DNA from 2 places in the Paenibacillus sp. Y930 genome. Region 2 is predicted to be linked to the other one. Evidence: predicted binding sites of a transcription regulator. Region 2 holds the regulator's gene; the other holds the start of a gene.

Region 1 (8,066 bases), on a different contig from region 2:
GTGAAAGAGCTTGGTGAACAATTAACGAAGGACTTTACAGGTCGCAATCCGCTCGTTATTTGTATCTTAAAAGGCGCATTTATTTTCATGTCTGATCTTGTGAAAGAGATCAAAATCCCACTAGAAATCGATTTTATGGCCGTCTCGAGCTATGGCCAATCTACAATTTCATCAGGCGTTGTCAAAATTATTAAAGACCTTGATGTTTCCGTTGAAGGTCGTGACGTGATCATTGTAGAAGATATTATCGATAGTGGTCTTACTTTAAGCTATTTGATCGATGTATTAGAGCATCGCAATGCGGCATCAGTTACTGTTGCAACGTTGTTTGACAAACCTGCTCGACGTACAGTAGATCTTCAGCCCCATTATAAGGGATATACATTACCAGACGAGTTCGTTGTCGGTTATGGCTTAGACTTTGCTGAAAAGTATCGTAATTTGCCATTTATCGGCATCCTTAAGCCAGAAATCTATTCGTAGGACTGGCCAGGTATGTCCTCTATAACAGCTATACGTTGTTATCGAAAGACATGCTATGTTAAAATAATTGAAGCGTCTGAGAGGAGGTAGGGGATGAAACGGTTCATCCGTAATACAGGTTATTATTTAATTATTTTTTTGGTTACGATAGGGATCTATAATTACATTAGTAAAACAGGTGATACTTCCAAACCTTTAAGATACGATGAGCTTGTTATAGCAATCGAATCAGGGAATGTGGCAGAATTAGTTTTGAGGTATGAAGATCAATCCTACTTAGTGACGGGTAAGTATACACAGGTGCCAGCAGATGATAGTAGTCAAAGCTTTACATCTCGTGCTGGGGTTAGTTCGTTAGGACAGCTCGAAGAGCTTCGTCAAGAATTTGGGTTCTCCTTAGAATACACGAAGATGAAGACACCAAGTTTCTGGTCTAACTTCTTAGTAACATTAATACCGTTCATCTTAATTTTCGTATTGTTCTTCTTCTTAATGAATCAAGCTCAAGGTGGCGGCGGCAAAGTTATGAACTTTGGTAAGAGCAAAGCCAAGCTTTATACGGAAGACAAGAAAAAAGTTACGTTCGAAGATGTTGCAGGAGCTGATGAAGAGAAACAAGAACTTATCGAAGTGGTTGATTTCTTGAAAGATCCTCGTAAGTTCAACTTGGTAGGTGCTCGTATTCCGAAAGGGGTACTTCTTGTAGGACCTCCAGGTACAGGTAAAACATTGCTGGCAAGAGCAGTTGCTGGAGAAGCTGGCGTACCATTCTTTAGTATTTCAGGTTCTGACTTCGTGGAAATGTTCGTCGGTGTTGGTGCTTCTCGTGTTCGTGACTTGTTCGAGAATGCGAAGAAAAATGCACCATGTATTATCTTCATTGATGAGATCGATGCAGTAGGTCGTCAACGTGGAGCTGGTCTTGGCGGTGGTCATGATGAGCGTGAACAAACGTTGAACCAGATGCTAGTAGAAATGGATGGTTTCGGTGCTAACGAAGGTATTATTATTATCGCTGCAACGAACCGTGCTGATATCTTGGATCCAGCGTTACTTCGTCCAGGTCGTTTTGACCGTCAAATTACGGTAGATCGTCCTGACGTTAGAGGTCGTGAAGACGTGTTGAAGGTACATGCGCGTAATAAGCCACTTACAAGTGAAGTAAATTTAGCTACTATTGCGAAACGTACAACTGGATTCAGTGGTGCTGATCTTGAAAACCTTCTGAATGAAGCAGCATTACTTGCTGCTCGTCGTAATAAGAAGGAAATAAATATGGTTGATATCGATGATGCGATTGATCGTGTTATCGTAGGTACAGAGAAGAAGAGTCGTGTTATTAGTGATCGTGAGAAGCGCATTGTTGCTTATCATGAAGCTGGACACACGATTGCTGGCTACTACCTAGAGCATGCAGATCAAGTTCACAAAGTTACGATCATTCCTCGTGGACGCGCTGGCGGATATGTAATCATGCTGCCAAAAGAAGATCGTATGCTTGTAACGAAGAACGAGCTACTAGATCGCGTATGTGGTCTGTTAGCAGGTCGTGTTGCCGAGGAAATCTTCATTGGGGAAATTGGTACAGGTGCATACAGTGACTTCAAGCAAGCTACAGCTATTGTTCGTAGCATGATTATGGAGTATGGTATGAGCGATAAACTAGGACCAATGCAGTTCGGTAGCTCGCAGCAAGGTTCTGTATTTTTAGGACGTGACATTGGTCACGAACAAAATTACTCAGATGCGATCGCATATGAGATTGACCAAGAAATGCAAGCGATTATTAACGAATGTTATAACCGTACGAGAGACCTTCTTAACGAGAAGAGCAAAGAGATGCATGCTATTGCAACGACATTGCTTGATGTTGAGACGTTGGAAATCGAGCAAATCAAGTCATTGCTTGAAACAGGTCACTTACCAGCTCCGTTTGCTGGCGGTGCTTCAACTGAAGCGATCGTAGAATCGAAAGCAGCACCAATTATCGATGAGATCGGTGATGTGAAAGTTCGCATTCAACCGCGTGAAGATGAAGAGTCTGTAACAGAGCAGGACCCGATTCCGAACAATCCGGTAGATGATGATAACAAAAAAGACTAATCATATTAAATAGCAAGGCTGTTCTCTTCAACTGTAAGGTTGTTGAAGAGGACAGTCTTTTTGTTTATTTGAAACTAACGGGCTTTAAAGCGAACAAATTAGCCTTCCATTATTTAAATGTTAAGGAATGATGAACATTTGCTGCTTACTCCATTGACATGACGGGTTAACACATGTAAATTAAATCTTGAATCGTTTATCTTTAATTACTTTTTTTAAATGTATAGGAAGCGACTTGTAGAGTAAGTGCAAGAATTCACAAAGTCGTTATTGCTATTGTAAATAGTAACAAAACCATTGTGCATAGAGGAGAGGATCTAGAGTGGAAACATTAGCGCTAGAACGCAAACAAGAACAGAATCGTCAATTGCGTGAACGTCTTATGGAGCTGAAGAAAGAAAGAAATGCGATTATATTAGCACATTATTATCAACGTGATGAAATTCAAGAGGTTGCCGATTTTCGTGGGGATTCGTTTCTATTAGCTCAAAAAGCTGCTCAAACTGATGCTGAAGTTATTGTATTTTGCGGTGTTCACTTTATGGGCGAGAGTGCAAAAATTCTTGCGCCTAACAAAACAGTCATTATTCCTGATGAACGAGCAGGTTGTCCGATGGCGGATATGGTTAATGTTGATGGTCTTCGTAAGCTAAAGGCACAGCATCCTAATGCGACCGTTGTCACATATATTAACTCATCAGCTGAGATTAAAGCTGAAACAGACATTTGTTGTACATCTGCCAATGCATTGAATGTTGTCAATTCTGTAGAAGGTGACGAAGTCATCTGGGTGCCAGATAAAAACCTTGGTCATTATGTTCAACAAAATACAGACAAAAAAATGATTATTTGGGAAGGCTATTGCAATACGCATGATATGCTAACCGTCAAAGATGTAGAAGAAATGAAAGCGAAATATCCTAATGCACAATTTGTTGTACATCCTGAATGTCGTCCAGAAGTAGTAGCGCTTGGAGACTTTGTAGGAAGTACAACAGCCATTTTGAAATATTGTAAAGAATCACCATGCCAAGAGTTTATTGTAGGTACAGAAGATGGAACAGGCTATCAATTACGTCTTGATAGTCCCAATAAAACATTCAACTTCGCTTCAAAATATTTAGTATGTCCGAACATGAAGGTTAATAATTTGAAAAAGCTTGTGAAATGTCTGGAAACGATGCAGCCTCAAATTTATGTGCCGCCTCATGTGGCTGACCAGGCACGTTTATCACTAGAGCGCATGTTACTTGTAAAGTAGAGGGTGTTTAAAAAGCGGACTTTGATAACGATGGGTATGCTTCGTAGGTTATTCGACGTCGAATAGGAAGCGAACTTGGGAAGTGTGGGACTCGTGTACCAATAACGTACACTGGAGTGTCCTCCTTCCTCAAGTAGCGCTCCCTCTTCTCGGCTTTCGAAAGCCCGCTCTTTGAACCTCGATTGGAAGTAGCTGAACGTGCACGTAGAGGAAGTTCGGAGGGTACAACAATGATTCCAAGATATTTAGTGGATATAGATATTCAGAGCTTGCCGGTAGTGGATACTGATGTGATTGTAATCGGAGCAGGAATTGCCGGTTTGTTTACGGCGCTTCGTTCTAGTAAAGGGCAATCTGTTGTGATGATTACGAAAAAGTCATTGTTGGATAGCAATACTCGTTATGCGCAAGGTGGCATTGCAGCGGTTATATCAGCTGATGATTCACCCGAATATCATTTGCAGGACACAATAGTAGCAGGTGCAGGTCTTTGTGATCATAGTGCTGTGGATGTGCTCGTTCATGAAGGTCCAGAAGGTGTAGAAAATCTAATTAAGCTCGGCACGCAATTCGACGTGGAAAATGGAGAATATGCCCTTACACAAGAGGGAGCTCATAGTCAGCGTCGTATTTTGCATGCCAATGGAGATGCTACAGGATTTGAAATTGTACGTGCTCTTTCTGAGAAGGCAATTGCCAATGCTAATATTGATGTATGGGACAATCATTTCGTTATTGATCTCGTAACAGACAAAGGTATTTGCTATGGAGCGATTGTCCAGAAAAGCAATGGAGAGCGATTATTTTTACGAGGCAAAGCTACAGTTCTATGCTCTGGCGGTTCGGGTCAACTCTATCGCTATACAACGAATCCAGAAGTTGCTACGGCAGATGGTGTTGCTATGGCATATCGTGCAGGTGCTAATATACGTGATATGGAGTTTATTCAATTCCATCCCACATCGCTATGTTACCCTGGCGCGCCACGCTTCTTAATTTCAGAAGCTGTTCGTGGTGAGGGGGCCTATTTACGTAATATTAAAGGCGAACGTTTTATGGACAAATATCATGAACAATTAGAGCTTGCTCCGCGAGATGTTGTTGCTCGTGCCATCGTAAGTGAGATGGAAGAGAGTAAATCTACTTTCGTATATATTGATATTACGCATGAAACCGAAGAGAAAATTAAGCATCGTTTCCCAACGATCTATAAATATTGTTTGGACTATGGTTTAGATTTAACGACCGATTGGATTCCTGTTGCCCCTGCCATGCACTATATGATGGGCGGAGTCGAAGCTGACTTGAATGGAGAAACTAATATTTCTCGTTTGTTTGCTTGTGGCGAAGTTTCATCAACAGGCGTACATGGTGCGAATAGATTGGCGAGTAATTCTCTTTCCGAAGCTATTGTTTTCGGTAGACGTATTGTCGACCGTATAGCGTTATTGTCACCACTTACAGGGGTGCCGAATACGAGTTTCACTGGTGATCGTCATATCCATGCGATCCAGCCTGTTGTGGAACGCCGCTTGAAGCTACAGAAAATTATGGTGCGTTATGCTGGTTTGAAACGTAATCGCGAAGGGCTGCAAAAGGGATTAGATGAATTAATGCGACAAGTTACTATTTTCAATACAGAACTTACGGAGCGTGAAGAGTTCGAATTTGCGAATATGTTAACTTGTGCGTTACTCGTTACGGAGTCAGCACTTTTCAGAGAAGAAAGTCGCGGTGGACATTATCGTGAGGATTTCCCGAATCGTGATGATGAACATTGGAGCAAGCATACGGTATTGAATCGTGAAACTGGTCAATTTGAGGAGTGGATCACAAATGTTTGAGTGGACAAACGGCGGATACGATTATGAACTGAAGCAATTGATACGTAGTTGGTTAGCAGAGGATATAGGTAGTGGAGATATTACAACAGAGACAACAATACCTGTAAACTCGATATCTAAAGCCGTCATTCATATGAAAGAACCAGGAATTATTGCAGGTATTCCGATTGCTCGACTTGTATTTGAAGTAGTAGATACATCATTAATATTTAACGCGTTAGTTGAAGATGGTGATTCTGTTGATAAAGGCACCGTCATTATTGAAGTTGAGGGTAGTACGAGAAGCTTGCTTACTGGAGAACGACTTGCTTTGAACTTGATGCAAAGACTTTCAGGGATCGCAACGAAAACGAATAGCTTTGTGCAAGCGTTGCAAGGACTACCGACAAAACTTGTTGATACACGAAAAACAACACCTGGTCATCGTATGCTTGAGAAATATGCGGTACGTATAGGTGGGGGTTATAACCATCGCTTTGGATTGTATGATGCTGTTATGATTAAAGATAATCATATTAAAGGAGCTGGTAGTATTACAGCTGCTGTTGCATCCGCACGCCAGCAAATTCCGCATACGATGAAAATTGAAGTGGAGACCGAATCGATGGAGCAAATTCAAGAAGCTATTCATTGCGGGGCTGATATTATTATGCTCGACAATATGCCGGCTGCAGCGATGAAAGAAGCAGTTGTATATATTAAGGAGCGCTCTTCACATGTTATCGTTGAGGCTTCTGGTAACATTACACTTGATACGATATATGATAAGGCAGCATCGGGTGTTGATGTCATATCTGTTGGTGGTTTGACGTATTCTTTTCAAGCCTTAGACATTAGTCTAGACTTGAATGAGAAGAAAGGTGGAACTATCGCGTGATTTTAGTTATAGATGTCGGCAATACAAACATCGTACTTGGTATATATAAAGGGAAACAATTATTGCATCATTGGCGTATTAGTACGAACCGTTCTGGAACAGTTGATGAGTATGGAATTATGATTCATAACTTGTTTCAGTATGCCGGCATAAGCTTGCAACAGATTGATGGGGTTGCCATATCGTCGGTTGTTCCGCCATTAATGGGATTGCTGGAGCAGCTATGTGCTAAGTATATGAAGAAGACACCACTTATTGTCGGACCTGGTGTGAAAACAGGACTTAACATTCGCTATGAAAATCCACGCGAGGTGGGTGCTGACCGTATCGTTAACTCTGTTGCTGCGATAGAGAAGTATGGCGCTCCATTGATCGTTGTTGATTTCGGAACAGCAACGACGTTTGATTATATTGATGAAGAGGCAAGCTATATTGGTGGAGCGATTGCTCCAGGAATTGGAATTTCGACAGAGGCATTGTATCAGCGAGCAGCCAAATTACCACGTATTGAGCTGACGAAACCGAAAAGCGTTGTAGGGCGAAATTCAGTAACCTCTATGCAAGCGGGTATTATTTTTGGCTATGTTGGACAAGTTGACGGTATTGTTAACCGTATCAAAAAAGAATTTAATGTAACACCTAAAGTTATTGCAACGGGTGGATTAGCGGAATTGATTTTTGCTGAGTCTGAAACGATTGAAGTCGTTGATCCTATGCTAACGCTTGAAGGATTACGTTTAATCTATGAACGCAATCAGGAGGGATAGTTATGACAGAACAATTGAAAGACATTCTCGTTCGCGGCACGGCATGGGGTGGTAAGATACGTGTATTTGCGACACGGTTGACTAATATTGTACAGGAAATGCAGACGCGTCATCAGACCTATCCAACGGCAACAGCAGCGTTAGGAAGAACAAGTGCAGTTGCTGCGATGATGGGAGCTATGCTGAAGGGCGAGGAACGTCTTACGATTCAAGTAAAGGGCGACGGTCCAATCGGCAATGTTGTCGTTGATGCGAACACTTATGGCGAAATTCGAGGCTACGTTGATTATCCACAAGCACATCATGCAAGCAACGAGCGCGGCAAGTTGGATGTGGCAGGTGCTGTAGGTACAACAGGATTTATTTATGTAACCAAAGATTTAGGAATGAAAGAGCCGTATAGTGGAAGTATACCTATTATTTCAGGGGAGCTTGGTGAAGACTTCACTTATTACTTTGCTGTATCCGAGCAGACGCCTTCCGCTGTTTCAGTAGGTGTATTAGTAGATGCTGACAATTCAGTGCTTCATGCAGGTGGGATGATTGTCCAAGTGCTACCTGGACTTAAAGACGAAGATTTGACGAGATTAGAGAATGCTATCGCGGCATTGCCCCCCGTTACAACTTTGCTTGAACAAGGTGAAACACCTGAAGGTATTATTCGCTCGTTAGTGGGAGACGATTTCGTCATTCATGACATCATGGATTTGCATTTCCAATGTAAATGCTCG
Region 2 (8,066 bases):
TAATCCGATGCAATTTGGTCCAAATGAGGATTTGGATCGTTATCCTCGCGATGAGGAAAGAGATATAGCACTTGCGGCATCATGTGGCGTTGATATTGTATTTTTGCCAACTACGGAAGAAATGTACAAGGCAAAACCATTAACGACAATTAAAGTTGAGGAAGTAACGAATCGCTTATGCGGGGCATCCAGACCAGGACATTTTGATGGTGTTGGATTAGTCGTTAGTAAGCTATTCAATATCGTTCAGCCTGATAGAGCTTACTTTGGGATGAAAGATGCTCAACAAGTAGCAGTAATTGAGCAAATGGTTCAAGATCTTGATATGAACGTAGATATTGTACCTTGTCCGATTATTAGAGAGCCAGATGGTCTTGCGCTGAGCTCTCGCAATGTGTATTTATCTGCAAAACATCGTGCAGAGGCTGCGACGTTAAGCCAGTCACTTAACAAGCTCCATCATAAGCTGAGTGTAGACGGTAATATGTCAGCAGATGAATGTATTACATTTATTAAAGATGAGATATTAACAAATACTACTGGTGAAATTGATTATGTAGAATTATTACATTATCCGTCATTGACAGTGATCAATGGACAAGCTGCCATTGCAACAAGTGTTGAAAATCAAAGGTTTATTGTAGCGGTTGCCGTAAAGTTTGGTACTACTCGCTTAATTGATAACGCGTTATTCCAAGTTAGTGAGGTGATCGAGCGTGTATAGAACAATGATGAAATCTAAGCTGCATCGTGCTACAGTAACAGAAGCAAATCTTAATTATGTTGGTAGTATTACGATTGATGAAGATCTTATGGACGCTGCGGACCTATTAGAAAATGAAAAAGTGCAAATTGTTAACAATAATAATGGTGCTCGTCTAGAAACTTATGTTATTAAAGGTGGACGAGGCACAGGCGTCATTTGTCTTAATGGCGCTGCGGCAAGACTTGTACAACCAGGTGATAATGTTATTATTATATCGTACAGCTTAATGACGGAAGAGCAAGCACATTCTTACAGTCCAACTATTGTTGTGCTTGACGAGAATAACAAGCCAACACAATTTATGAATGGTGAAATTCACTCGACCATACTATAATCAAGTTAATCCCTTCTTTATGTAACGACTGCCATGCTGAATGAAAAGATCACTTTCAACAGAAAATGACCGTAGACTCCTACATTCAAAAGAAGGCGGGATACGGTATGATAAGTGATATGTTTTCGTCAATGCATGAGCTGCTTGATTACATTATTCAGCATTATGAAGAAGCTGACGCTGAGGAAAGAGAAGAATACTGCTCTCGTATTCAAGAATTGAAGGAAACAAATGATTTATTTATGGATCATTGGGTGTCATTCGAAGAAAAGCTTGCTATATTTTTTGAATCTTATCGTGAGCGAGAGCATGAAGCAATCAGTGCAAAGTCGGAGCATCAGGCGGCATTAGATGAATCCACGTTTACTCAAGTGATACATGCTAAGGAAGTAATCGACACGTACAGTCAAGAACAAGCATGCAATGAATGTGATCTTTATACACCACTTGAAGATGAGCTAATTCTTGATCGGGCACAAGGTTATTATAAACTTTTTATGTTTACGGAAGCTGCAGGTTTATTTAATCAAATTATTACGACTACTCCAGAATGCAATATGGCAAGATTATATTATGGTATGACATTAATGCATATGCGCAACTGGAACGAAGCGCAAAGACAATTTCAATTGTTAACGGTATTGAGCGATTTTCCCAAATGGTTAGCATTAAGTTTCAATGCGCTCGGTTGTATTCATGCGATCAAGCTGAATATGAACCAAGCTGAGCAATTATTCCGTAAAGCTTATTCCATCTATCCACAGTTTGAAGATTCACTTAAAAATTTACAATGCTGTATGGAAACTCCAGAGCAGCTATCATTATATTTTGGAAGCACAGAGTTGATCTGTACGTGAGAGGAACGGTCACTGAATGAAGTATGCCATTTTTGATTTGGAGACAACTGGACATAGTGCCTTGGATGAAATTATACAAATCGGACTAGTTGTCGTATCTGATGAATTAGAGATTATCGATACGTATAGTACATTTGTTAAGCCAACTGTTGAGATTCCTGCGTTTATTTCAGGTCTTACAGGGATTCAATACAGTGATGTTCAAGATGCTCCTGATTTGAATGATGCTTTAGTTGGACTAATACCACATCTTGATGATGCTGTTCTCGTTGCTCATAACGTGGGCTTTGATGCGAATTTTTTGAATCATGCCCTTGATCAATGTGGATATCTCCCTTTCAATGGGAGAAGATTAGATACAATGGATTTTTTGCGTATTTTATACCCATCGATCACTTCGTATCAATTAGGGACGGTAGCTGAGCAATTAGGCGTAGAACATGAAATGCAGCATCGTGCCGATAGTGATGCACTTGCTACAGCTCATATTTTCATTGATTGTGTATCAAAGCTTCGTTCTTTGCCGCTGCTCACATTGCAGCGGCTATCTTCATTTTTTGATGAGTCACGAGACATCGGCTGGTATATGAACTATACGGAAAAATTAATGGAGCAGCAAGCGGTATTTGATTCAGCTGAATACGATTATTACCGTCAGTTCGCCTTAAAGGCAACGCCTTGGTCAGATGAAACGTCCGCTAGAGAAAAAGAAAATGCCAACGAATATTTTGAACGCGTAACAAGCTTCGAGCAATATATTGAAGATGTCCAAAATCGCTTTAAGGAAATGTTTGAGAACTATGAAGAGCGTAAACCGCAAATTCAAATGTATGATGAAGTATTTGAGGCACTTACTGATAAAAAGCATTTGCTTATTGAAGCAGGAACGGGTACTGGTAAATCATTAGGTTACTTAATTCCAGCGCTATATTACGGCATAAAAGCGGAAGAGAAAGTCGTCGTAAGCACTCATACAATTAATTTACAAGAACAGCTTCGCAATCGAGATATTCCTTTACTTAATGAAATATTACCATTCCCTTTCCGAGCATCGTTATTAAAGGGAAGAGGCAACTATCTTTGTATGCGGAAATTTGAACATAAATTGAATATGAAGGACTTCGTTGCACCAGTTGATGATCCTGTGACAGCAGCACAGATGGTTGTCTGGTTATCAGAAACGGAAACGGGCGATCAAGAGGAGCTTAATCTTGGATTGCGTGGTGCAGACTTTTGGGGGACGGTTTCAAGTGACGCTGATTCATGCTTGAATCGCGCTTGTCCTTGGTTCAAACGTTGTTATTATCATCGTGCAAAGCATGAATCGACGATATCTGATGTTTGTATTACGAATCATTCGATGATTTTTACAGATATTCAAGCCGATCATCGACTTTTACCTGGTTACACCAATCTCATATTAGATGAAGCACATCATCTTGAGGAAGTTGCTGGTAAACATCTTGGTAACCAAATGACCTATACTTCGTATATATATGCAATGAACATGCTGTATAAAGACATGCGAACAGGAGTGCTTCCATCGCTTCGTATTCGTATTCAAGAGGATGGGGACGATCATACTGCTGCGTGGAATGAAGTGATCGATAGTGCCTATCCACAGCTTCAAGATATGAAAGAGCATTGGGATAAGTTGTTCGAATGGCTCTATAGTATTGTTAGTTCCGATGCGATGCAAAGTAATGAGGTAGAATCTGTTGGTACAGCAAGTATGGTGCTGCGATTAGATCGACATAAGCTGCCGCATGAATGGAACGAAGCGATGGAAGTGGAAAACAATTTCCATGTATTACTGTCGCGATTTATTAAATCAATTGAAAAGCTTTCGAATGAAGTGAAGGAAAGACTTGATGAGGATACAGGCTTGCAAAGCATTCTCATTGATTTGAATGGTATATTACGTGATTTGAATAGAATCAAAGACGAATTGCGGATGTTTATGAAGCTTGAACAGGAAGATTATGTGTACTGGATGGAAGGAACGCAAGCGTATAAGTTCAGATCATTACAGCTTTATTCTGCCCCAGTCGATGTAAGCGGATTGTTGAAAAAATATTTATTTGAAGTGAAGGATACTGTCGTTATGACATCTGCTACATTATCTATTCAGAAAAATTTTGAATATATTGCCGAGCAGCTTGGATTATCGTCATATGAAAACACCAATCGGTTAAAAGCAGTCATGCTTGATTCACCTTTTAATTATCGTGAGCAGGCTTTAGTTATTATCCCGCGTGATTTCCCTGTCTTGAAGGGTGCTCATGTTGACGCGGCATATTTGGATAAATTAGTAGGCTCATTAGCGGAAAGTGCACAGACACTCGGTGGGAAAATGCTGATCTTATTCACTTCATATCGATTGTTAAAGCAAGTATATGATCCGCTGAAAGCAACGCTGCAAGGTAGCAATATTCAAGTGCTTGGACAAGGTGTTGATAGTAATAATCGCACGAAATTAACGCGTAGATTTTTGCAAAATCAAGCATCGGTGTTGCTCGGTACAAGCAGCTTTTGGGAAGGCGTAGATATTCCTGGAGAAGCGTTGCAATGTCTTGCGATTGTGCGACTGCCATTCCAACCACCTAATCATCCACTTGTTGAGGCGAAGTCGGAATTGCTAGTGAAGCAGAAGAAAAATCCATTTATGAAATTATCGATCCCGCAAGCAGTCATTCGCTTTAAGCAAGGCTTTGGTAGGTTAGTTCGTACAGCTACTGACAAAGGGATTGTAATCATATATGATACTAGAGTAATTGAAGCTTATTATGGTAAACATTTTTTATATTCATTACCTGCTCCGAAAATCGAGACGATGCATACAAGTCAGATGGCCAAGCGGATGGAAGAGTGGTTAAAGGAGGATTGAACGGATGAAGCAAACAAAAATTTCTGAAGCTGTTGTTAGAAGATTACCTATCTATTTGCAAGTACTTCATGAATTGAAAAGTCGTGAAATTGGGACGGTTTCCTCACAAGATCTCGGTAATCGATTAGACCTCAATCCAGCACAAATTCGAAAAGACCTTGCTTACTTCGGTGATTTCGGACGTAAAGGAATAGGATATGAAGTAGATTACTTGATTGATAAAATACGTCATATACTTAAAATTAATCAGACTATTAATGTAGCTTTGATCGGTGCTGGTAACCTAGGGCATGCATTATGTAATTATAACAAGTACAGTAATGATAACATGCAAATTGTTGCTGTATTTGATAATGTTGAAAATAAAGAGGGTTCAAAAATTAATAACTTAACCGTTCAGCCGATGTCTGAATTAGCGAAAACGATCGATGAACTTAATATTCGTATTGGTATTATTACTGTACCTGCTTCTGAAGCACAAAATGTTGCTAATCAATTAACTGAAACAAGAATCGAAGGTATTCTTAATTTTGCTCCAACAATATTACGTGTGCCAGATCATGTTCGGATCCAATATGCTGATTTTACGAAGGAATTATTGAGCTTAGCTTACTATTTGAATAATAAAGAGGTGGCCGACGATGAGTAAGATATGGGTTGAAAACGGTTTGTTCGTTACGATGGCAGGTGCAATACCTGAAGTGTTAAGTGGGCATATGATCGTAACAGATGATGTCATCACATATATTGGTGCAGATCGACCAGTAGATATAGCAGATGCCGAGCGTGTAGATGGTAAAGGATTAGTGTTCATGCCTGGTTTAGTGAATACACATGGTCATGCAGCGATGACATTACTTCGCGGTTTCTCAGATGATTTGAACTTACAAGTGTGGCTACAAGAAAAAATGTGGCCGATGGAAGAAAAATATGTTGATCAAGATACACGGGCAGGAAGTAATCTTGCGATTGCTGAAATGCTGCTAAGTGGTACAACAACATTTGTAGATATGTATGATCGCATGGATCAAGTCGCTGAAGCTTCGGTGCAAGCAGGTATTCGTGCTTTTCTTACTAGAGGAGTCATCGGACTTTGTCCACCTGAAGTACAAACAGCCAAATTAGAAGATGCAATTTCATTTGCAAAACAATGGAATGGTCAAGGTAATGGAAGAATATCTACAATGCTTTCGCCGCATTCACCTTATACTTGCCCTCCAGATTATATCGCTCGTATTGTACAAGCTGCACATGATCTGAATTTGCCGTTACATACTCATATGTCAGAGACGAAAGCTGAAGTGCAGCAGAATGTAGATGAGTACGGAAAACGTCCAGTTGCGCATCTGGATGAGCTAGGCTTCTTCTCACGTCCAGCATTATTAGCGCATGCTGTTCATCTAACGGATGAAGAAATTGAACTGTTAGCAGCAAGAGGTGCATCAATTTCTCATAATCCGATTAGTAACTTAAAGCTAGCAAGTGGTGTAGCAAGAGTACCGGAACTATTGAAAGCTGGTGTGAAGCTTTCGCTTGGTACTGATGGTGTTGCAAGTAATAATAACTTAGATCTATTCCAAGAAATAAGAGCTGCTGCATTGCTTCATAAAGGAGTGTCAGGTGATCCGACTGTAGTTCCTGCTTATACAGCTCTGCAGCTTGGAACGTCAATGGGTGCCGAAGCCATCTGGAACTCGCAAATCGGTACGCTTGAAGTTGGAAAAAAAGCTGACTTTATTGCAATTAATATCGATCAACCACATTTCTTCCCACGTACTGATCTTATTTCTCATCTTGTCTATGCAGCTAATGGTCGTGATGTAGCTCATGTATGGATTGATGGTAAGCAAGTTGTTAGTAATAGAAAGCTACTTACAATGGATGAGGAGAAAGTTCGCTACGAGGCGCAAGCTAGCTTTGAGCGTCTGTTGAAATAAGATGAGAGCCATTGAAAAGAAACGATCCCCTTGGATGACGCCACGCAAATGGATAGCTTTCAGTATATTGCTTTTCATTGTTATTATTGTGTTACTCGTTATGTTTTATCGTAATATCCAGATGGATCGTTGGAATGAAAAAGATGAAGTCCGTGCAAGTCTTGCTCAGCAATATGATCTTTCCACTGAAAATTATCTTGAAAAATATATATGGGAAGAGCAGTATTGGATAGTGCTGGCGGAAACATTGGATGGACAAGAGCAGTATGCGGTATGGCAAGATAATAACATATTAGCCTCAGCGAATACGAACGCTATTGTTTCATCTGAAGTTGTCTTACAAAAGCTACAATCATCTAAGCCAACTGCAAAAAACGTTACGATAAAGGAAGCATATTTGGCAAATCAGCTAGCGTGGGAAGTTCATTATGGCGAGGATGATAGCAATTATATTATCTATGCCTTCTATGCAATGAGCGATGGAACTTTAATAGATGAATATACAATTCCTAAGGAAACGAGATCATAACGATCTCGTTTCCTTTATTTATGCAATTAATTCGTATAGCAAAGATGATATACTAATTGCTATAAAGGTAGTTCAAAAAATGGACTTTGATAACGAAGTAGTGCGTTGTAGCGTATTCGCGTCGAATATGAAGCGAACTTGGAAAGTACGGTTCGCGTGTACTTACTAATGTACACTTGCGCTTCCGCCTTTCTCAAGTAGCGCTCCATCTTCTCGGTTCTGAAAGCCCATATTTTGAACTTTCATTGTAGTTAAAAATTGATAATTGAGGTGGACTAATTGCAAAATTTTAAGCTAAAGCCAATGATTATCGCATTTATAGTTACGATTATAGTTGTAGTTACTGGTGGATTTACTTATCAGTATGTAGCTCAGCAAAAACCATTAGAAAATCAACTTAAGCAGGCTCAATTTTCAGAAGTGACGTTACCAATTGTAGAAGACGGAGATCGTGTCTTTATTGAGATTGCGCCGCTTCCTAATGTTACTTTGGAAGAAGCCGTTCATGAAATAGAACTAATTATGACCCAACATTCTTATAAGTCTAATCTTGTTACGATTTCTCTTACTAAGCAAGAGCAACGAGAGTTAGATTCACTTTGGGATACTCAGCTGTTCAATGTTGCTGAAGTAATGTCCTTACAGCAATACAGTAAGCTACCGAGCTTAATGGACTCATTAGAGCAGCAGAATACAGGCTTAGAAGCCAATGCCACGATTGATGACAACTATGTGTATATAACGATTAGAAAAGAT

The links. Region 2 encodes Rex, which represses fermentation and respiration genes when NADH is low (regulators of the CRP and FNR family bind a similar motif). Its sites were predicted from a motif close to TTGTGAAATATTTCACAA; they were not measured.
Region 1: the regulator Rex is predicted to act here: its motif matches at 2,831-2,848, upstream of nadA (quinolinate synthase NadA).

Annotation. Positions count from the first base shown of each region.
Region 1 covers NZ_JBXCIX010000011.1:42,088-50,153, forward strand. The annotation lists gene hpt (hypoxanthine phosphoribosyltransferase) at 1-483, shown strand, start outside; gene ftsH (ATP-dependent zinc metalloprotease FtsH) at 577-2,586, shown strand; gene nadA (quinolinate synthase NadA) at 2,909-3,847, shown strand; gene nadB (L-aspartate oxidase) at 4,078-5,691, shown strand; gene nadC (carboxylating nicotinate-nucleotide diphosphorylase) at 5,684-6,568, shown strand; gene AC1TO5_RS20075 (type III pantothenate kinase) at 6,565-7,335, shown strand; gene hslO (Hsp33 family molecular chaperone HslO) at 7,338-8,066, shown strand, end outside.
Region 2 covers NZ_JBXCIX010000004.1:496,982-505,047, forward strand. The annotation lists gene panC (pantoate--beta-alanine ligase) at 1-724, shown strand, start outside; gene panD (aspartate 1-decarboxylase) at 717-1,100, shown strand; gene AC1TO5_RS14710 (hypothetical protein) at 1,208-1,957, shown strand; gene dinG (ATP-dependent DNA helicase DinG) at 1,974-4,844, shown strand; gene AC1TO5_RS14720 (redox-sensing transcriptional repressor Rex) at 4,849-5,493, shown strand; gene AC1TO5_RS14725 (amidohydrolase) at 5,486-6,781, shown strand; gene AC1TO5_RS14730 (hypothetical protein) at 6,783-7,310, shown strand; gene AC1TO5_RS14735 (hypothetical protein) at 7,590-8,066, shown strand, end outside.